DNA from 3 places in the Rhizobium sp. CC-YZS058 genome. Region 2 is predicted to be linked to each of the others. Evidence: riboswitches for the same ligand, from Rfam matches in the RefSeq annotation. Region 2 holds a riboswitch; each other region holds the start of a gene.
The links. A riboswitch is a leader RNA that binds a small molecule or an ion and turns the genes downstream of it on or off. The one in region 2 is predicted to bind thiamine pyrophosphate.
Positions count from the first base shown of each region.

Region 1: it holds a riboswitch for thiamine pyrophosphate, as region 2 does, so the genes downstream of both, U8330_RS06430 (ABC transporter permease) here and U8330_RS13745 (FAD-dependent oxidoreductase) in region 2, are expected to answer to the same signal.
Region 3: it holds a riboswitch for thiamine pyrophosphate, as region 2 does, so the genes downstream of both, thiB (thiamine ABC transporter substrate binding subunit) here and U8330_RS13745 (FAD-dependent oxidoreductase) in region 2, are expected to answer to the same signal.

Region 1 is NZ_JAYESJ010000001.1:1,333,513-1,340,094, forward strand. Features, by position in the region: gene U8330_RS06425 (GGDEF domain-containing protein) at 1-1,033, shown strand, start outside; TPP riboswitch at 1,142-1,246, shown strand; gene U8330_RS06430 (ABC transporter permease) at 1,376-2,131, shown strand; gene U8330_RS06435 (ABC transporter substrate-binding protein) at 2,162-3,112, shown strand; gene U8330_RS06440 (hydroxyethylthiazole kinase) at 3,109-3,885, shown strand; gene thiE (thiamine phosphate synthase) at 3,882-4,544, shown strand; gene thiD (bifunctional hydroxymethylpyrimidine kinase/phosphomethylpyrimidine kinase) at 4,541-5,356, shown strand; gene U8330_RS06455 (dimethylarginine dimethylaminohydrolase family protein) at 5,448-6,326, shown strand; gene U8330_RS06460 (putative bifunctional diguanylate cyclase/phosphodiesterase) at 6,470-6,582, shown strand, end outside.
Region 2 is NZ_JAYESJ010000001.1:2,854,333-2,860,914, reverse strand. Features, by position in the region: gene ileS (isoleucine--tRNA ligase) at 1-738, shown strand, start outside; gene U8330_RS13755 (hypothetical protein) at 927-1,541, shown strand; gene U8330_RS13750 (GNAT family N-acetyltransferase) at 1,546-2,082, shown strand; TPP riboswitch at 2,226-2,337, shown strand; gene U8330_RS13745 (FAD-dependent oxidoreductase) at 2,538-3,521, shown strand; gene thiS (sulfur carrier protein ThiS) at 3,518-3,715, shown strand; partial or broken gene U8330_RS13735 (thiazole synthase) at 3,717-4,484, shown strand; gene U8330_RS13730 (nucleoside deaminase) at 4,521-4,970, opposite strand; gene U8330_RS13725 (pseudouridine synthase) at 5,044-6,582, shown strand, end outside.
Region 3 is NZ_JAYESJ010000001.1:3,692,560-3,699,141, reverse strand. Features, by position in the region: gene U8330_RS17705 (ATP-binding cassette domain-containing protein) at 1-165, opposite strand, end outside; gene U8330_RS17700 (thiamine/thiamine pyrophosphate ABC transporter permease ThiP) at 162-1,769, opposite strand; gene thiB (thiamine ABC transporter substrate binding subunit) at 1,823-2,845, opposite strand; TPP riboswitch at 2,891-2,999, opposite strand; gene U8330_RS17690 (thiamine diphosphokinase) at 3,077-3,727, shown strand; gene U8330_RS17685 (ABC-F family ATP-binding cassette domain-containing protein) at 3,730-5,556, shown strand; gene U8330_RS17680 (ABC transporter ATP-binding protein/permease) at 5,575-6,582, opposite strand, start outside.

The DNA of each region.
Region 1 (6,582 bases), 1.5 Mb from region 2:
GGTCGTCAGCCAGGGCGTGACCAATATCCTCATCGTCAGCGGTTATCTGCTGCTGCTGGCGGGCGCCATGCCGTTTGTGGGTGTGCGCCTGCCGCGGACCGTGCTGGTCATATCCTGTGTCGTCGGCGTGATCTGGCTCTTCGTCGGGCCGCTTCTCTCCTACGCGGCCTGGAGCGCGGTCGGCAGCTTCTTCATCGCCATCCCCTGCTTCACGCTGGCGCTGATGCTGGTCTTGAACGGCACGACCGGAACCACGCGCTCCTGGGTCCTGGCATCCGTCGTCTTCGGCCTGCACGGCATGGTCTATCTGGCGCGCGTCGTCGTCATCCCCTTCGCCTATTCGCTGAACCAGCAAGGCGTTCTCGACAGCGTCGCCCTGTTCACCATGTTCGAAGGCGTGCTCTTTTCCATGGCGGCGCCGATGGCGCTTCTTTCCCTGACCCGCGAGGAAAGCCGCCACCTGCTGCTCCGCGCCTCGCAGACGGATTTCCTCACCGGGCTCGACAATCGCCGCGCCTTCACGCAGCGCGCGACGCCCGTCATCGCCGCCCATTCGGCGGATGCGGGTTCCGCGCCCCTGCTCGTGCTCTTTGATCTCGACAATTTCAAACAGATCAACGACCGCTACGGCCATGAATCCGGCGACCAGGTGCTGACGATCTTCGCGCGCGTTGCAAAAGACGTCCTCAGTCAAGAGGACTGCGTCGCCCGCATGGGGGGCGAGGAGTTTGCGGCACTGCTCGTCGGCCGGGATCTCGCCACCGCCCAGCAGCTTCTCAGAACAATTGCCGCCCGCTTTACGGTGGAGGTTCTCGCCGAAACGGCCGTGACCCGCCATGTCACCTTCAGCGCCGGGCTGGTTGCTGTCGGCACCGACGATACGCTGCGCTCGCTGATGACCACGGCGGACCGGCTGCTCTACCGCGCCAAGCAGGCTGGCCGCAATCGCGTCGAAACGGAGCTCGACCCCCCGCTGCCCGGCGAAGAGGAAACCGAAGTTCCCGCCTATCCGGCAAGGGCCGCCACCGGCTGACGCTCGGATCAACAACACGAACGCCGTGCGGGAACGATCCGTGTGAGGCGACGCCGGAGCATCCGGTGGATGCCCGGTTGACATCATCGCCTTTTCCCGCCACTCCTTGGCTCTTCCGAGGGGAGCACCGGACGGTGCTGAGATGGGCGTGGAGCCTGGACCCTTGAACCTGATCCGGGTCATACCGGCGTAGGAACGGAAACAGGCGCTTCGGTGATGCACCTTCCCCCGTCTTCGCTTGCTCGGATCTCCATGATGTGTGTCAGGAGATCGTTGATGTGTGCTGCCGTCCCGCTTTTCGCCTTCCGCCGATCCCGCCGCCAGCCAGAGCGTTGATCCGCCATGCAGGCGCGGCATGCGGCGCTCGGCCTCCTCGGTGTCCTCGCTCTTTGGCAAGGAGCAGTCGCGGCAAGGCTGCTGCCCTCCTATGTGCTGCCGGCGCCCGCCGCGGTGGCGGCAACGCTGTGGCGGCAACGGGACTTCCTCCTCGACCAGACCGCGATCACGCTCGGCGAGATCGGGGCCGGGCTCGTGCTCGGCAGCCTGTTCGGTGCAGCGGTCGCCTTCGGGCTCGCCGCCTGTCCCCGGATCGGGCGCATTGCCTGGCCGATGCTCGTGGTGCTGCAGGCCTTTCCCGTCTTCGTGCTGGCGCCGATCCTCGTTCTCTGGCTCGGCTTCGGCATGGCCTCCAAGGTGGCGATGACGCTGATCATCATCTTCTTCCCCGTCGCCTCCGCCTTTGCCGACGGGCTCAACCGCACGCCGCCGGCCGTGCTCGATGCGGCGGCGCTGACGGCGGCAAGCCCGTTCCAGGTCTTGACCCGCCTGCGCGTGCCGCTGGCTCTGCCGAGCCTCGTCTCCGGCCTGCGGGTCGCCGCGCCGCTCGCCCCGCTCGGCGCCGTCGTCGGCGAATGGGTGGGCGCCTCCGGCGGCCTCGGCTTCGTCATGGTGCAGGCCAATGCGCGCATGCAGGCCGACATGGTCTTTGCCGCCATGGCGCTGCTGGCGCTCCTCTGCGTGGTCCTGCGCCTCGCCATCGACCGGCTGACCGCCGGTCTCGCCCCCTGGGCGCGCGAAACCCCACCCACATCCGACTGACAGTTTTAGGAAAATTCGATGCCCCGACCGATCCTGCGCCTTCTTGCAGCAGCCGTTCTCCTGACAGCGACCGCTTTGGCAAGCGCCCCGCCTGCCGCTGCAGCGGACAGGCTGACCGTCATGCTCGAATGGTTCGTCAACCCCGATCACGCGCCGTTGGTTGTGGCGCAGGAGAAGGGGTTCTTCGCGCAGGAGGGCCTGGAGGTCACGCTGGTGCCGCCTTCCGATCCCTCCTCCGTGCCGCGGCTCGTTTCGGCTGGCCAGGCCGAGATTGGCCTCCACTACCAGCCGAGCCTCTATCTCGATCGCGAAGCCGGGCTGCCGCTGAAACGGTTCGGCACGCTGGTCGAAACGCCGCTCAACACGCTGACGGTGCTGAAGGACGGCCCGATCAAGGGCATTGCCGATCTCCAGGGCAAGACGATCGGCTTCTCGGTCTCGGGCTTCGAGGATGCGCTGGTCAAGCGCATGCTGACGGCCGCCAATGTCGATCCGGCCACCGTCACCTTCGTCAATGTCAATTTCGCGCTCACCCCCTCGCTGATCGGCGGCAAGGTCGATGCGACGATCGGCGGTTATCGCAATTTCGAGCTGACCCAGATGCGGCTCGAAGGTCATGAGGGGCGCGCCTTCTTTCCCGAGGAGAACGGCGTTCCGGCCTATGACGAACTGATCTTCGTCACCCGCGATGATCTGATCAACGATCCGCGCCTGCCGCGCCTCCTGGCGGCGGTGGAAAAGGCAACGATCTACCTGACCAATCACCCGCAGGAGTCGCTTGATCTGTTTCTGAAGGCCTATCCGGCCCTCGACGATGCGCTCAATCGCCAGGCCTTTGCCGACACGCTGCCCCGCTTTGCCAAGCGCCCCGCGGCGCTCGATGCCGCGCGCTACCGGCGCTTCGGGACCTTCCTGGTCGAGGCAGGCCTTCTGAAGGCAGCGCCTGACATCGCCTCGCTTGCCGTGGAGCTCGGCCGATGACGGGCATCCTTACGGGCCGACAGGCGGCCGAAATCCTCGAACGGCTGCGAACCCGGCGTCCGCGCGTGCATTGCCTGATGAACACGGTGGTCCAGAAGTTTACCGCCGACGGCATTACGGCGGTCGGCGGCATTCCGTCGATGACCGCGTCGCCCGAGGAGATCGAGGACTTCGTGGGACGTGCCGATGCGCTGACCGTCAACCTCGGCACGCTGGATGCCGGCCGGCGGGCGGTGATCCTGACGGCGGTAGAGGGCGCGGCCGCGCGCGGCATTCCCTGGGTGCTCGATCCGGTCCATTGCGACTATTCGCAAAGCCGGCTCGCCTTCGCCCGCCTGCTGATCGAGCGCGGCCCGAGCGCGGTGCGCGGCAACCGGGCGGAGATGGCGTTGATCGGCGAGCGCTCCGACGGCCTCAGCATCACCACCGGACCGGCGGACCGGCTTCGCGAGGGTGCCCGACTGATCGACGTGAAGAACGGCCATGGCCTGATGGCGGCGGTCACCGGGACCGGATGCCTGTCTGGCGGGGTGATCGCGGCCTGCATGGCGGTGGAGCCCGATCCCTTCACGGCGGCGGCCGCCGCTCTGTCGATCACGGGTGTGGCGGCCGAACTGGCCGCGGAAAGCGCATCCGGCCCCGGCAGCTTCGGCACGGCCTTGCTGGACCACCTCTATTCGCTCGATGGGCAGACGCTGGAGGCGCGGGCGCGCTATGCGGCAGGACAATCTGCGGCAGGACGATTTGTGGCAGGACAGGGAGACGCAGAATGACGACGGTCGATTTCCGGCTGAATGCGATCGTGGACGGATCGCTCGCCGATGTGGCGGATCTGGCCGTCCTGGCGGCCGAGGCCGTACGGGGCGGCGCGACGCTGGTCCAGTATCGCGACAAGCAGGCCTCGTCCCGCCGCATGGTCGAGCAGGCGGTGGCGATCCGGGCGGCGATCGAGGGACGTGGCGTGCCGCTGCTCATCAATGATCGTGTCGATGTGGCGCTCGCCGCCGGGGCGCACGGGGTGCATCTGGGTGCCGAGGATCTGGAGGCGGAAACGGCCCGGCGGCTGCTTGGCCCCTTCGCGATCATTGGGCTGACGGTCAAGACGGAGCAGGACGCGCAGCATGCCGCGGCCGCGCCGATCGATTACGCCTGCATCGGTGGCGTCTTCGCCACGGCGTCGAAGGTCAATACGAATCCGCCGCTCGGTCTCGACGGCTATCGCGCGCTGCGCCGGGGCCTCGCGGAGAAACGGCCCGACCTGCCGGTCGGTGCCATTGCCGGCATCGACCTCAACCGGGTGGCGCCTGTCATCGCCGCCGGGGCGGATGGCGTGGCGGTCATCGCCGCCCTGTTCCGCTCGGGAGACGTCGTCGGCACGGCGCGTGCCTTCCGGGCTGCGGTGGATGCGGCGCTTGCGGAGCGCGGCGCATGACGGCGATCGCTCTCACCATTGCCGGCTCGGACAGCGGCGGCGGCGCCGGCATCCAGGCCGACCTCAAGACCTTCTCGGCCCTCGGTGCCTATGGCGCGAGCGTCGTGACCGCCATCACTGCGCAGAACACGCGGGGCGTAACCGGCGTCGAGGACGTTTCGCCCGCCATGGTCGCAGCGCAGATGGACGCCGTGTTCGGCGATCTGCGGGTGGATGCGCTGAAGATCGGCATGGTCTCGCGCTGCGCGACGATCGAGGCGATCGCCGAGGGACTGGCGGGCTTTGCCGGTCCGGTGGTGCTCGATCCGGTGATGGTCGCCACCTCCGGCGACCGGCTGCTGCAGGAAGAGGCGATCGAAGCGCTGCGAACCCGGCTGGTGCCGCGCGCGGCGCTGGTCACGCCCAACCTGCCGGAAGCCGCCCTGCTGACAGGCCTGCCGATGGCCGAAAGCGAGGCGCAGATGATCGCCCAGGGCGAGGCGATTCTGGCGCTCGGCGCTGCCGCGGTGCTGGTCAAGGGCGGGCATGGGGCAGGGCCGGACAGCACGGACATCCTGTTGAATGCCGAAGGCCTGCGCCGCTTCACGGTGCCGCGCATAGAGACCCGGCACGACCACGGCACCGGCTGCACGCTGGCAGCCGCCATTACCGCAGGCCTTGCCCGCGGCAAGGGGCTGACCGCTTCGGTCACGGCAGCCAAGGCCTATCTGACCGCTGCGCTCGCTGCCGGTCGCACGCTCGGCATCGGTACGGGGCGAGGGCCGGTGCATCACTTCCATGCCTGGTGGTCGGCCGAAGACGGTGCCGCCTGACCTCTCCGGTGCGACCCGCCTGGGATCGCATCTTGCCGCCGGGCCAGGTGGCGCTGTAGCGTCCCGGCCGAACGAACAGGGAGAGACCGACATGGCGGACTATGGTGCGCAGGACATGGCGCAGACGCTGGCGCGCGTCCTCATGCGCCGGCCGGGGCCGAGCCTTTCGAAAGCCGATCCTGCCGCCTGGCATTATGGGCCGGGTTTCGACGCGGTAAGCGCGGCCACCCAGTATGAGCAGTTTGCCGGCCTCGTCGCCCGTTCGGGCGCGGAAATCCTCTGGATCGAGGACCGGGGGGATTGGCTCGCGGATGCCATGTTCACCTGCGACCCCTCGCTCGTGACCCGGGAGGGCGCGGTTCTGCTGCGCATGGGCAAGGCGGCGCGGGAGCGCGAGGTCGCGCTGCACGAGGCCGCCTACAAAAAGGCCGGCATCCCCATTCTCGGCCGCATCAAGGCGCCGGGCACGGTGGAAGGGGGCGATTGTTTCTGGCTGGACGCGCAGACGCTGATCGTCGGCCGCGGTTTCCGCACCAATGAAGAGGGAATCGTGCAGCTGGCCGATATCCTGGCGCCGCTGTCCATCGACGTGCTGAGCTACGACCTGCCGAGCTGGAAGGGCGAGAGCGCCTGCCTGCACCTTCTGTCGCTGATCAGCCCGCTGACGCGCGACACGGCGCTCGTCCATTCGCCTCTTCTGCCGGCGGCGCTCTATCAACTGCTTGAGGAATGGGGCCTGGCGCTGGTCGAGGCGCCGGAGGACGAGTTCCGCGCGAGCCAGGGCCTCAGCCTCAACGTGCTGCCGACAAGTCCCGGCGCTGTCATCATGATCGACGGCTATCCGAAGACCAAGGCCGCTCTCGAAGCTGCAGGCTGCACGGTCTCGACCTTCGCAGCCGATGCGCTCTGCATCGCCTGCGAGGGCGGGCCGACCTGCCTCGTTCGACCGGTGCTGCGCGAGGGGCTGTAAGGCGCCCGCCGACCGGCGCGCCCGCCTGTTGCCCCGCAATTGCGTCAATCTTCGGTAACTATGCGAAGACTGGGCATCCGCTCTTAACAGAGATGTAGCCCATTCCCGTCATCATCGAGAAAACGGGAGGGGCGCGGCCCATCATGACGAGACTGTCCAAGTTCTTTGCCTGGCTGATGATCGATACGCAGCAATCGGATCTTGCGGCAGCGCAGTTGATCGAGCTGCAGCGTCAGGTTCCGCTTCTCTATCTCCT
Region 2 (6,582 bases):
AAGCTGATGCTGCATCGCCTCGCCGAGCTCGACGAGCTGGTGCGCAAGGCCTATGACGACTTCGACTTCAAGCGCATCACCCGGGCGCTGACCGATTTCGCCAATGTCGAGCTGTCCGCCTTCTATTTCGACATCCGCAAGGACACGCTCTATTGCGAGGCGCCATCGAGCCTCAAGCGGCGTGCGGCGCTCCACGTCATCCGCAAGCTCTTCGATTGCCTGGTGCTGTGGTTCGCGCCGATGATCCCGTTCACGACCGAGGAAGCCTGGCTCTCGCGCGACCCCTCTGCCGTGTCCGTTCATCTCGAACAGTTCCCGGCCATTCCGGCCGAGTGGCGGAACGAGGCGGTGGCCGAGACCTGGCGCAAGGTGCGCACCGTGCGGCGCGCCGTCACCGGCGCGCTGGAGATCGAGCGCAAGGACAAGCGCATCGGCGCCTCGCTCGAGGCCGCACCGACTGTTCACATCGACGATCCGGCGCTGCTTTCGGCCCTCGATGGCCTCGATTTCGCCGAGATCTGCATCACCTCCGGCATCACCGTGCTGGCGGGACAGGGTCCGCAGGCGGCCTTCCGACTGGAGGATGTGCCGACGGTCGCCGTCGAGCCGACGCTGGCGGCAGGCACCAAATGCGCCCGCTCCTGGAAGGTGACGACCGATGTCGGCAGCGATCCGGCGTTCCCCGATGTCTCGGCCCGCGATGCGGCGGCGCTGCGCGAGCTCGGCTACGGCGCCTGAGGGCGCCGTGATCAGCGGCAGCTCTGCCGGGTCAATTGCGCTCCTGCGCATAATCCGGTAGATCTGCCTGAAATTCGGCGGATTTCTCCGCCAAGGGGACGAGAGCGGACAGGCGGGGCGCGCGTGGTCCGCGGGCAAGGGGCTCGGGGCAAGGGGCACTGGGCAGAAGGCTTGGCTGGAAGGATTTCATGCGTATGACACGACAGTTTCGGGCCGGTGCCGGCCTCGTCGCGGTTCTCGTCGCGGGCCTGACCCTCACAGGCTGCATCGGTGGCCCAACCTACGGAACGGACAAGACCGCCGGCGAGCAGCTGATGGACGACATCGGCTCTTCGGTCAGCATGGAGTCGGGCGCGCCGAAAAACCTGAAATACCAGCCGCGGCCCGGCCTTGTCCTGCCGCCGGCCCAGGAGCGCGTCGCCCTCGTCGCGCCGCAGAAATCGGCCGTGGCCGACAATCCGGCCTGGGTGGAAAGCCCGGAGGAAACGCGCCAGCGCCTGCGCGAAGAGGCAGACGCCAACAAGAATACGCCCGGCTATGTATCGCCGCTCGCCAAGGCCTCGGCCAATGGCCGCCAGCTGACGGCGGCTGAACAGACGGAGGCCTATCGCGAAGCCCGCCGCCTGCAGATGGGCGCCTATTCCGACCAGCGTCGGTCGCTGTCGGATCCGCCGCTCGCCTATCGCCAGGTGCCGGAAGAGGCCATGGCCGATCTCGGCGAGCCGGAGCAGCAGAAGGAGCGCGAGCGCAAGAAGGCCGCGCAGATCCAAGGCAGCGGCAAGCAGTGGTGGCAGATTTTCTAAGCGCATGACTTCATCACCGTCTTGCCTGCGCCTGCGCCGCGCGACCCCTGCGGACGCACCGACCATCCTGCGCTTCGTTCGGGAACTTGCCGAGTATGAGCGCGCGTTGCACGAGGTCGAGGCGACGCTCGACAGCGTCACCCAGTCGATCTTCGGCGAAGGCTCGATCACGCAGGCGCTCATCTGCGAGCGGCTTTGCGATGCCGCGCCGGCAGGGAACGAGCAATCTCCCGGACAGGCGGAGCCGATCGGCTTTGCCGTCTGGTTCTTCAGCTATTCCACCTGGCTCGCCCGCAACGGTCTCTATCTCGAAGACCTCTATGTCACGCCCGAAGCGCGCGGCGCCGGCGCCGGCCGCCTGATGCTGCGCGAACTCGCCCGCATCGCGGTCGCCGAAGGCTGTGGCCGTTTCGAGTGGAGCGTGCTCGACTGGAACGAACCCGCCATCCGCGCCTACAACGCCATCGGCGCCGCCCCCCAGAGGGAATGGATCCGCTACCGGCTCGACGGCCAGGCGCTGAAGGATTTCGCTGAAGGCTGAGCGAGGGATCATCGTCTCGACGCCGGTGCCGCGGCCTTTTGGTCGCCTCCTGTCTTCAGGCCTCTTGCGGCCGCGCTCACGCGGTTCCCCTGCGGCCGTCTCACCACGATCTTGACATCCTCCCGCTCGCTCGGGCAGTCTTCCCCCATCACCAGGGGAGCCCCGGCAGGGGGCTGAGAAACTGCCTGAGCGCGCAGTGACCCGTTGAACCTGATCCAGTTCATGCTGGCGGAGGGACGGTGCAGCCATCTCGGGCCGAGCGCGCAGCGCGTGCCGCCTTCGTGGTATCATCCTCTTGCGGCAGGAACGGGTCTCCTTTTGGTCGGAGCCTGCACCATGCGCCTGACGATGATGCCGCGATCGAACGAGCCATCGCACCCTGCTTGCCCGCTTCCCGTCCTTCCTCTCGCTGTCGCAGGATGGCCGGCTCTGGCCGTCTCTCGCAGGCAAAAGCCATGAGCGTCGTCGTTCGGGGTGCGGGCGTCGCCGGCCTGGCTGCGGCGCTGGAGCTGGCGCGTCACGGACTTCACGTGACGGTGGTCGAGCGTCGTCCCGCCATCGGCCTCGGCGCCTCGCATTGGGCCGGCGGCATGCTGGCGCCGTTCTGCGAAGGGGAGGTGGCGGACCCGAGCGTGGTGGAGCGTGGCCGCACGGCCGCCGCCTGGTGGGAAGCGGCAGTGCCCGGTTCGGTCACGCAGCGTGGCACGCTCGTCCTCAGCCACCCGCGCGACCGGGCAGATCTTGCCCGGTTCGCTGCGCGGACCACAGGCCATCGCCGGGTGGAGGCTGCGGCAATCGCGGCGCTGGAGCCCGATCTCGGCCATCGCTTCGATACGGGCCTCTTCTTCGAGACCGAGGCGCATCTCGATCCGCGCAAGGCGCTGCAGGGGCTCCACGATGCCGCCCTGCGACAGGGCGTCCGCTTTCTCTTCGGTCAGGAGGCCTTGCCGGGCGGAAAGGACGAGGTCGTGGTCGATTGCCGGGGACCGGATGCCATCGGCGGGATCGCCGGGCTGCGCGGTGTCCGCGGGGAAATGCTGATCCTCGAAACCCGCGACATCACCCTGTCCCGCCCCGTCCGCCTCCTCCATCCGCGTCATCCCCTTTATCTGGTGCCGCGCGGCGGGAGCCGCCTCATGGTCGGCGCGACGATGATCGAGACCGAGGATGCCGGCCCTGTGTCCGTCCGCTCGATGATGGAACTGCTGAACGCTGCCTATGCGCTGCATCCCGCCCTTGCCGAAGCGCGGATCGTGGAGACCGGCACCGGCGTGCGCCCGGCCTTTCCCGACAATGTGCCGCGCCTGGTCGAAACGGCCGAGGGCTTTGCGCTGGCCGGCATGTATCGCCACGGCTTCCTGCTTGCCCCGGCACTCGCCCTGGAGCTTGCGGCGCGCCTGACCGCTTCCCGCATGACGACAGAAAGGAAAACGGCATGATCCTGACCGTGAATGGAGAAACCGTGGACTGCGCGGTCGACCGCCTGGCCGCGCTGCTCACCGCACTTGATTTCGAGGGCGACTGGCTGGCGACCGCCGTCAATGGCGAACTCGTCCACCGCGAAGAGCGTGCCGCCCATCCTCTCAGGCCGGGCGACCGCATCGAGGTTCTCTCGCCGATGCAGGGAGGCTGAGATGACGATCACGCTCTATGGCGAGACGATCGCCTCGCGGCTGCTGCTCGGCACGGCAGGCTATCCGGCGCCGGCCGTGCTCTCGGAGGCGGTGCGGCGGTCGGGGACGGGCATCGTCACCGTGTCGCTGCGCCGGGAAATGGCCGGCGGGCGGCAGGGCGGCGCATTCCTCGGGCTTATTCGCGAGCTGGGCGTGCGCGTGCTGCCCAATACGGCCGGATGCACCAGCGCGCGCGAGGCGATCCTGACGGCGCAGATGGCGCGCGAGCTGTTTGCGACCAACTGGATCAAGCTCGAGGTCATCGGCAACCACGACACGCTGGCGCCGAACGTCTTCGAGCTCGCCGAGGCGGCCCGTGTTCTCGCCGCCGATGGCTTTCAGATTTTTCCCTATACGACCGACGATCTGGGTGTCGGCGAGACGCTGCTCAACGCCGGCTGCGCGCTGCTGATGCCGTGGTGCGCACCGATCGGCAGCGCCATGGGGCCGCAGAATTGGACTGCGCTCAAAGCCATGCGCGCCGCCTTTCCCGAGACGGTGCTGATCGTCGATGCTGGGATCGGGCGTCCCTCGCATGCGGCGGCGGTGATGGAGCTCGGTTATGATGCGGTGCTGCTCAACACTGCCGTTGCCGGCGCGGCCGATCCCCCGGCCATGGCCGAAGCCTTTGCCCAGGCGGTCGCGGCCGGCGCCTGCGCCTACCGCGCCGGCATGCTGGAGCCGCGCGACATGGCCGTGCCGTCCACGCCGGTGATCGGCCGGGCGCTCTCTCTTTGCCTGAAGGGTGACGGTTCGCCGTCCCGGTCACCGCCGCGCGGCGAAGAAGTCCTTGAGGATGCGGGCCGCCTCCACCTCGCCGAGGCCGGAATAGACCTCGGGCGCGTGATGGCAGGTGGGCTGGTGGTAGAAGCGGGGGCCGTGGTCCACCGCGCCGCCCTTTGCGTCCTCGGCGCCGTAATAGAGCCGTCGGATCCGGGCGAAGGAAATGGCGGCGGCACACATGGCGCAGGGTTCCAGCGTCACGTAGAGATCCGCCTCGGTCAGCCGCTCGCTGCCCAGCGCCTGCGCGGCGGCGCGAATGGCTTCGACCTCGGCATGCGCAGTCGGGTCGGAGCGCTCGCGCGTGCGGTTGCCGGCGGCCGCGATTACGGCGCCGTCCACGACGATGACCGCGCCCACCGGGACTTCGCCCCGTGCGCCGGCCGCGCGTGCCTCGCGCAAGGCCACGTCCATGTAACCGCCGGTCCCGACCATCCCTTGCGCGCCGATTTCCTCTTAACCCTTTGGCCCCGACCTGATAGGAGAGCCGAAAAGGCAGGCAACACAAATGACATCCAAAGACAAGCCCCCGCGCGGCGCCGCATCCGGCCGCCCCACCGGCAGCAAATCCTCCGGCTTCAAGCCCTCCCGCTCCTCGGCGCCCAAGGGCGAAGGGCGCAATGCGTCCGGCTCCGGCAAGCCCGGTGGCGGAAGTTTCGGCGCCGGCAAGTTCGGCGCTGGCAAGGCCAGGGCCGGTTCGAGCGGCGAGAGCAGGGGCGAGGCCCGTTCGGAAGGCCGCAGCCGCGATACGAAGCCCGATTTCGCCAAGCACGGCGCAGGCAAGCCCGGCGCAGCCAGGCCGCCGCGGTCGTTCGGCGCTGCCCGCGAAGATCGCGATGAGACGCGGGCACCGCGTCCGCGCTTCGACAAGGCGGACGGCAAGCCGGCCCGGGCCCGCAAGGCCGAGACGCTCGCCACCAGCGAGGATGCGCCGCAGCGCATCTCCAAGATCCTGGCGCGCGCCGGGGTCGCCTCGCGGCGCGATATCGAGCGGATGATCATGGAAGGCCGCGTGGCGCTGAACGGCGTCGTGCTGGAGACCCCGGTCGTCAATGTCACGCTGTCCGACCGGATCGAGGTGGATGGCCAGCCGATCCGTGGCATCGAGCGGACCCGCCTCTGGCTCTATCACAAGCCTGCCGGGCTGGTGACCACCAATTCGGATCCGGAGGGGCGGCCCACCGTGTTCGACCGCCTGCCGGACGAGCTGCCGCGCGTGCTCTCGATCGGCCGCCTCGACATCAACACCGAAGGCCTGCTGCTGTTGACCAATGACGGCGGTCTGGCGCGGGTTCTGGAGCTGCCTTCCACCGGCTGGCTGCGCCGCTACCGCGTGCGCGCCCACGGCGCCGTCGAACAGGCGGACCTCGACAAGCTGAAGGACGGCATCGCCGTCGACGGCGTGCTCTACGGCTCGATCGAAGCGACGCTCGACAAGGTCCAGGGCTCGAATGTCTGGATCACCATGGGCCTGCGCGAAGGCAAGAACCGCGAGATCAAGAATGTGCTCGGCGCGCTCGGCCTCGAGGTCAACCGTCTGATCCGCGTGTCCTACGGGCCCTTCCAGCTCGGCGAAATTCCGGAAGGCGCGGCGCAGGAAATCCGCGGCCGCATGCTGCGCGACCAGCTGGGCCCGCGCCTGATCGAGGAAGCCAAGGCCAATTTCGAGGCGCCGCTCTTCAACGATTCCCCGGCCGTGACCGAGGAACAGGCCGATGCGCCGCCGACCCGCAGCGCCGGCCGCGAGCGTTCGAGCTTCCGCGAGGATGACGGCGACCGCCGCGAACGCCTGCGCGCCCGGCTCGATACCAGGCCGGACGCCGGCCGGGGAGGCCGGGAAAGCAGGGATGCCGGCCGGGGAGGCCGCGACGGCAAGGATGCCGGCTGGAAGAGCCGCGATGCCCGCGACGGCGGCCGGGGTGGCCGCGATGGTGGGCGGGACGAAGAGCGGTTCGAGGCGCGGCCGAAGCGCCAGCCGGCGCAGCGCAAGCGCACCGCCAATGTCTGGATGGCGCCCGGCGCACGGCCTGTCTCCGAAAAGCGGGCC
Region 3 (6,582 bases), 840 kb from region 2:
GCCGGATGGACCCACGACCGCGACCAGCGAGCCCATGGGGATCTGCGTGTCGAAGCGAAGCTCGGTGGCGGCGAACCGGATGCGGGTCTCGCTCAAGGTCAAGGCCGGCACATTCGGAGTCGGTGCGCCCGGGATGGGGGAGACGGGAAGAGCAGGCGGGGTCATGGACGGTCCGTGTCGCTGCGTGCGGTGCCGATCATCGTCAGCAGAAGGCAGACGAGACCGAGCAGAAGCGCCAGTCCCGCCGCGTCCATGCTGCGATAGGCGCCCATGCGGCTGAAGAGAAGATAGGGCAGGGTGATGAGCTCGTTCGAGCCGAAAATGGCCACGGCGCCGAGATCGCCGAGCGACAGGGCGGCGGCGAAGGAAAGGGCCATGGCGATCGGCCTGCGCAGGACCGGCCAGTCGATCAGTGCCAAACGGCTCCAGCCATGCAGGCCGAGACTATCCGCCAGCCGCCCGGTTCGCGCGGCATGGGTCAAGAGCGCGGGGGCGAGGATGCGGGTGACGAAGGGCAGGGCCATGACCGCATTGATGGCGACGATGACGGCCGGCGCAAAGGCGGCCCCATCGCCGATCTGGCGCAGGGCAAGGAACCAGCCTGCGCCGAGCACGACCGGCGGCACCAGCAGCACGAGGGAACTCGCGGCGGACACGCCGAGGCCGATCAGCCGCGCGGGTCCAAACCCATTTGCCCGGCGACCGCGCCGCGCGGCGAGCACCTGCTGCGCCTTGAGCATGGCGAGGCCCGAGAGCACGGCGAGAAGTGCCGATGCGGTTGCCATCGTCAGGCTGGTCATGGTCGCACGGTGGACCATCGGATCGCGCGCGAGGCGGCCGAGATCGGCGCGAAGTCCTGCATCGACCGCGGCGGCAAGCGGACTGGCCACGAAGACCGCAGCAAGCGCGATCACCGCGCCATCGCCGATCTTCGCCACCGCCGTCGCGCCGTCGAACCGGCGCTGGATCCGCCCGCCGGTCGCCTCTGCCAGCGCCGGCCTGCCCAGACGCGACAGACCGGCTAGCAGAAGGCCCGTCATCGCCAGCTGGACGAGGGCCAGGCTGAGCGCGCGGCCAGGGTCGAAGTCGAAGCGCAGCGCCTGGTAGATGGCAACCTCGATGGTGCTCGCGCCCGGACCCCCGCCCAGCGTCAGCACCAGCGTGAAGCTGGTGACGCACAGCATGAGAATGAGCCCGGCAATGCCCGGCATCAGCGCGCGCAGCACCGGCCCCTCGACGAAGCGGAGCAGCGAAAGTCGGGAGAGACCGAGATTGGCGCCAAGCAGAAAGTATTCGCCGGGTATCCGGTCGAGTCCGGCCACCATCAGCCGCACGGCCAGCGGCAGGTTGAAGAAGACATGGGCGATCACGATCCCCTGCAGCCCGTAGATCGACAGCGGCTGACCGAGGCCGAGCAGCTCGAAGACCCGGTTGATCACCCCTTGCCGGCCCCAGATGCCGAGAAGGCCGAGGGCGCCCACGAGTGCCGGCAGGCCAAGCGGAAGGGCCATCAGCCGCAACAGCCAGACGCGGCCGAGGAAGTGCCGCCGCCGGGCAAGTGCCAGCGCCACCGGCACGGCGAGCAGAACGGACAGCGCCGTCGAGAGCGTCGCCTGCAGCACGGTGAAGCGCGCGGCGTTCAGCACATAGGTATCGAAAAGCCCGCCGCCTCGAGCCTCGTCCCGCGTGGCAAGGCCGAGCGACAGGAGCGCCACGAGGACGAAGAGTGCGATGGCCGCAAGCGCCCCCACGCCGAACACCACCGTCAGCCGGCCCGCCGTCCGCTGCGGCACGGAAGGGTGCGGCGAACGGGCCAAGGGCGTCAGCCCCGGCTCATGGCCGCCAGCCACTCATCCACCCAGGCCTTGCGGTTCTTCGCAACGTCTTCGGAAGGGATCAGCAGCGTCTTTTCCGGTGATACGAGTTTGGAGAAGGCGTCCGGCAGCGGCGAGGCCGGTGTCGCGACCGGCATCATCCAGTTGGTCACGGGAAGAACGGTCTGCGCTTCGCTGCCGGTGAGATAGGCGAGAAAGGCCTTGGCAAGCGCCGGGTCGTGGCTGGATTTGGTCAGGCCTGCCACCTCGATCTGGATGTAATGGCCTTCCGAGAAGGCGGCCGCCTGATAGCGGTCGGTCTTTTCCTCCACCATATGGTAGGCCGGCGAGGTCGTGTAGGAGAGCACCATCGGCGCTTCGCCCTTGGTGAACAGGCCATAGGCCTCCGACCAGCCGGGCGTCACCGTCAGCACGCGGTCCTTCAGCTTCGCCCAGGCCGCCGGCGCCTCATCGCCATAGACCGCCTTGACCCAGAGCAGCAGGCCGAGACCCGGTGTCGAGGTGCGCGGATCCTCGATGACGATCTTCTCCGACGCATCGCCCTCGACCAGCTCCTTCAGGCTCTTCGGCGGCGTCTTCAGCGTCTGCGTGTCGTAGACGAAGGCGAAGTGGCCGTAATCATAGGGCAGGAAGGTCTCGTCGGAGAAACCACCGGGAACCTTCAGTGCGGCTGCGTCGAGGCCATGCGGCGCGAAGAAGCCTGTCGCCTTGGCCTCGGCCACAAGATTGGTATCGAGACCGACCACCACATCCGCCTTGGAGGAGGCGCCTTCAAGCTTCAATCGGGTCAGCAGCTCGACGCCATCGGCGACCGAGACATAGTCGACCGTGCAGCCGCAGGTCTTTTCGAAGCCGGCGGCGATCTTCGGGCCAGGGCCCCATTCGCTGGTGAAGCTCTCATAGGTGTAGACGGTCACCCGCTTGTCCTCGGCGGCGGCCGGGCCGGTCGCAAGACCGAGCGCCGCAAGCGCCAGAACGGGGGTCAGGGAAGTCAGCCATCGGCCACGCATCGCATGTCTCCTTCTCTCGTTCGTCGTCAAAGGGGAAAGAGCGGCGGTGCGCCTGCGTCTAATCCCTCCGCCGGTGTTAGCCGGATCAGGTTCCGCGGGTTGGCCAGGCGGCCTCTCAGCCCTTCGAAACCGAAAGGCACCCCGTTAGAGCAAGGCGAGATGTAGACGGGGCGCCCGCGCTTGACAAGATCGCCCTTTGCCCTAGGCCACGCTTCGCGCTATGGCGGTGCGATGACCGACAGTCCCTTCGCCATTCTTCTCGGCGGCCCCGTCACCGTGACCGACCGGCTTGCCGCAGCGCTTGCCGGCGCGCGCGTGATTGCCGCCGATGGCGGCATGCGCCATGCGGCAGCACTCGGCCTGAGGCCGGAGGTCTGGATCGGCGATTTCGACTCGACGCCGACAGCGCTGGGCGCCGCCTACCACGCCGTGCCGCGCGAGCCTTACCCGCCTGCCAAGAACGAGACGGATGGCGAGATCGCCGTTGCCGCAGCGCTTGCGCGCGGGGCAAGCCGGCTGATCCTCGTCGGTGCGCTTGGCGGCGAGCGCAGCGACCATGCGCTCATGCATCTCATGCATGCCGTAGAGCTCGCCGAACGCGGCATCGCGGTGCTGCTGACGAGCGGAGAGGAGGAAGCCTATCCGGTGATGAACGGCCGGCTCTCGGTCGACCTGCCCCAGGGCTCACTCTTCTCCGTGCTCGGGCTCGATGCGCTGAACGGCCTCTCGATCGCCGGCGCCCGCTATCCGCTGTCTGCCTTTGACCTGCCCTTCGGGGCATCACGGACCATTTCCAACGTGGCGGAAGGGCCTGTGACCCTAACGCTTAACGCCGGCCGCGCGCTTCTGCTCGCCCGGCCCTTTGACATGACGGGAGCCTGACCATGGCACCACCCATTCTGAAACTCGACGACATCGTGCTGACCTTCGGGGGAACCCCGCTGCTCGACGGTGCCGGCCTGCAGCTCGAGCCGGGCGACCGTCTCTGCCTGGTCGGCCGCAACGGCTCCGGCAAGTCGACGCTGCTCAAGGTGGCGGCCGGCATGGTGGAGCCGCAATCGGGCGAGGTCTTCCGCCACCCCTCGGCCACCGTGCGCTATCTGGAACAGGCCCCGGATTTCGGCGCACATCGCACGGTGCAGGCCTATGCGGAATCCGGCCTCGGACCGGGGGATGATCCGTACCGGGTCGCCTATCTGCTCTCGCATCTTGGCCTCACAGGCGAGGAAGACCCGGCTTCCCTGTCGGGCGGCGAGGCGCGGCGCGCGGCGCTGGCCCGCGTCATGGCGCCGGAGCCGGATATCCTGCTGCTCGACGAGCCGACCAACCATCTGGATCTGCCGACCATCGAATGGCTGGAAGGCGAGCTTTTGAAGACGCGCTCGGCGCTGATCCTGATCTCGCACGACCGGCGGTTCCTCGAAAAGGTCTCGACCGCCACGGTCTGGCTCGATCGCGGCCGTTCGCGCAGGCTCGACAGGAGCTTCGCCTTCTTCGAAGCCTGGCGCGACGAGGTGCTGGAGGCCGAAGAGCTGGAACAGCACAAGCTCGGCAAGCAGATCGAGCGGGAAGAACATTGGCTGCGCTATGGCGTGACGGCACGCCGCAAGCGCAACATGCGCCGGCTCGGCGCGCTCCAGGATCTCAGAAGCCAGTATCGCGGCCACAAGGGGCCGCAGGGCACGGTGCAGGCGAGCGTCTCGGATGCGCAGGAATCCGGCAAACTGGTGATCGAGGCCGAGAAGATCACCAAGCAGTACGGCCCGCGCACCATCGTTTCGCCCTTCTCCATCCGCGTTCACCGCGGCGATTGCATCGGTCTCGTCGGCCCGAACGGGGCAGGCAAGACGACGCTTCTGAAGATGCTGACCGGCCAGCTGGCGCCGGATGAGGGCAGTGTCAAGCTCGGCACCAATCTGGAGATCGCCACCCTCGACCAGCGCCGCGAGGATCTCGACCTTGAGGCCTCGCTGGCGCATTACCTGACGGACGGGCGCGGCGAGACCCTGCTCGTCAATGGCGAGCAGCGCCATGTGACCGGCTATATGAAGGAGTTCCTGTTCCAGCCGGAGCAGGCGCGCACGCCGATCAAGAACCTTTCCGGCGGCGAGCGGGCGCGGCTGATGCTGGCGCGCATCCTGTCGCGGCCCACCAACCTGCTCATCCTCGACGAGCCGACCAACGACCTCGATATCGAGACCCTTGATCTGCTCCAGGAGATCGTCGCCGGCTTTGCCGGCACGGTCATCCTCGTCAGCCACGACCGTGACTTCCTGGACCGGACGGTGACCTCGACCATCGCCCCTGCCGATCCCATCGCGCCGGACGGGCGCTGGATCGAATATGCGGGCGGCTACTCCGACATGATGGCGCAGCGCAAGGGCGCGGCCGAGGAGCGCAAGCGCGCCGAAAAAAGCGAGAAGGCCAAGGCCGCGGACGCCAACCCTGCGGCGAAATCTGCCGGTGGCGGCAAGGGCAAGCTTTCCTTCAAGCAGAAATTCGCGCTCGATACCCTGCCCAAGGAAATGGAAAAGGCGGAGGGCGAAATTGCCAAGCGCGAGGCCGAAATGGCCGATCCCGCACTTTTTGCCAAGAATCCGACCCGGTTCTCGACGCTCGCCAAGGAGCTGGAAACGCTGCGGGCCCGCGTCGAGGCCATGGAGCAGGAGTGGCTGGAGCTCGAAATGCTGCGCGAGGAGCTGGAGGGCTAAGCGCGAGGGAGGGCGCGCTCAGACCACCTTGGCGACAGGGCGCGGCTGATCCCGGTCATCCGGATCGTCCTGTCTGCCCGCCTCGGGTTCGATGGCGCGCAGATGCAGGACGCGCGGCTTCATGATCTTCAGATAGGTTTCGGAGCGGCCGATATAGAGCATGGCGGTGTCCGGCAATCCGGTCAGAAGCCGCGTCATGCGCTGTTTCCAGTCCGGCTCCATGCCCTCCAGCACCTCGTCGAACACGGCAAAGCGCGGCCGCTTCAGCAACAGCCGCACGAAGGGAATGGCCTTCTGCTCTTCCGTGGTCAGCACCTTTTCCCAGCGCGCCCGCGTATCGAGCTTGCCGAACAGATGGCCGAGCCCGGCCTTGGTCAAGGCGGCCTGCAGGGCGTCATCGGCAAACTGCGTGGCCGGATCGGGAAAGGCCAGCGCTTCGCGCAGCGTCCCGTCCGGAATATAGGCGGTCTGCGGCAGGAACATCATCTCTTCCTGCTTCGGCAGGCCGATCGTGCCCGCGCCGCAGGGCCAGAGACCGGCCAGCGCCTGGAAGAGCAGCTTGCGGTTCACGTGATGGTCGCCATTGACCATGATCCGCTCGCCCGGCAGCAGCGTCACCGGCGTTTCGACCAGGCGGAAGCCGCCGGCCTTTGCCAGCGCCTCATCCACCGCATTGGCAATCTCCAACCGCTCGAGCGTCAGCTGGCCCGCCGTGTCGCGATAGGCGATCGCCTGCTCGGGCTGGTACTCCTCCTCCATGTCGGTCAGCGTCTGGCGGAAGTCCGTCACGCGCATCAGGGTTGCCCGCCACTCGGCGATGGCGCCGAAATTGGCGACATACCAGCGCAGCGCCGTATTCACCTGGTTGAAGGCGCCGATCGACATCATGAGCTGGCCGAAGCTCAGGCCGCCGGAGAAATAGGCGGGCGCCGCCACGATGATCGGCACCACCACCACCGCCCAGCCATATCCGGCGGAAACCCAGGTCAGATTGGTATTGGCCAGCGCCAGGCGCTTCATCACCTG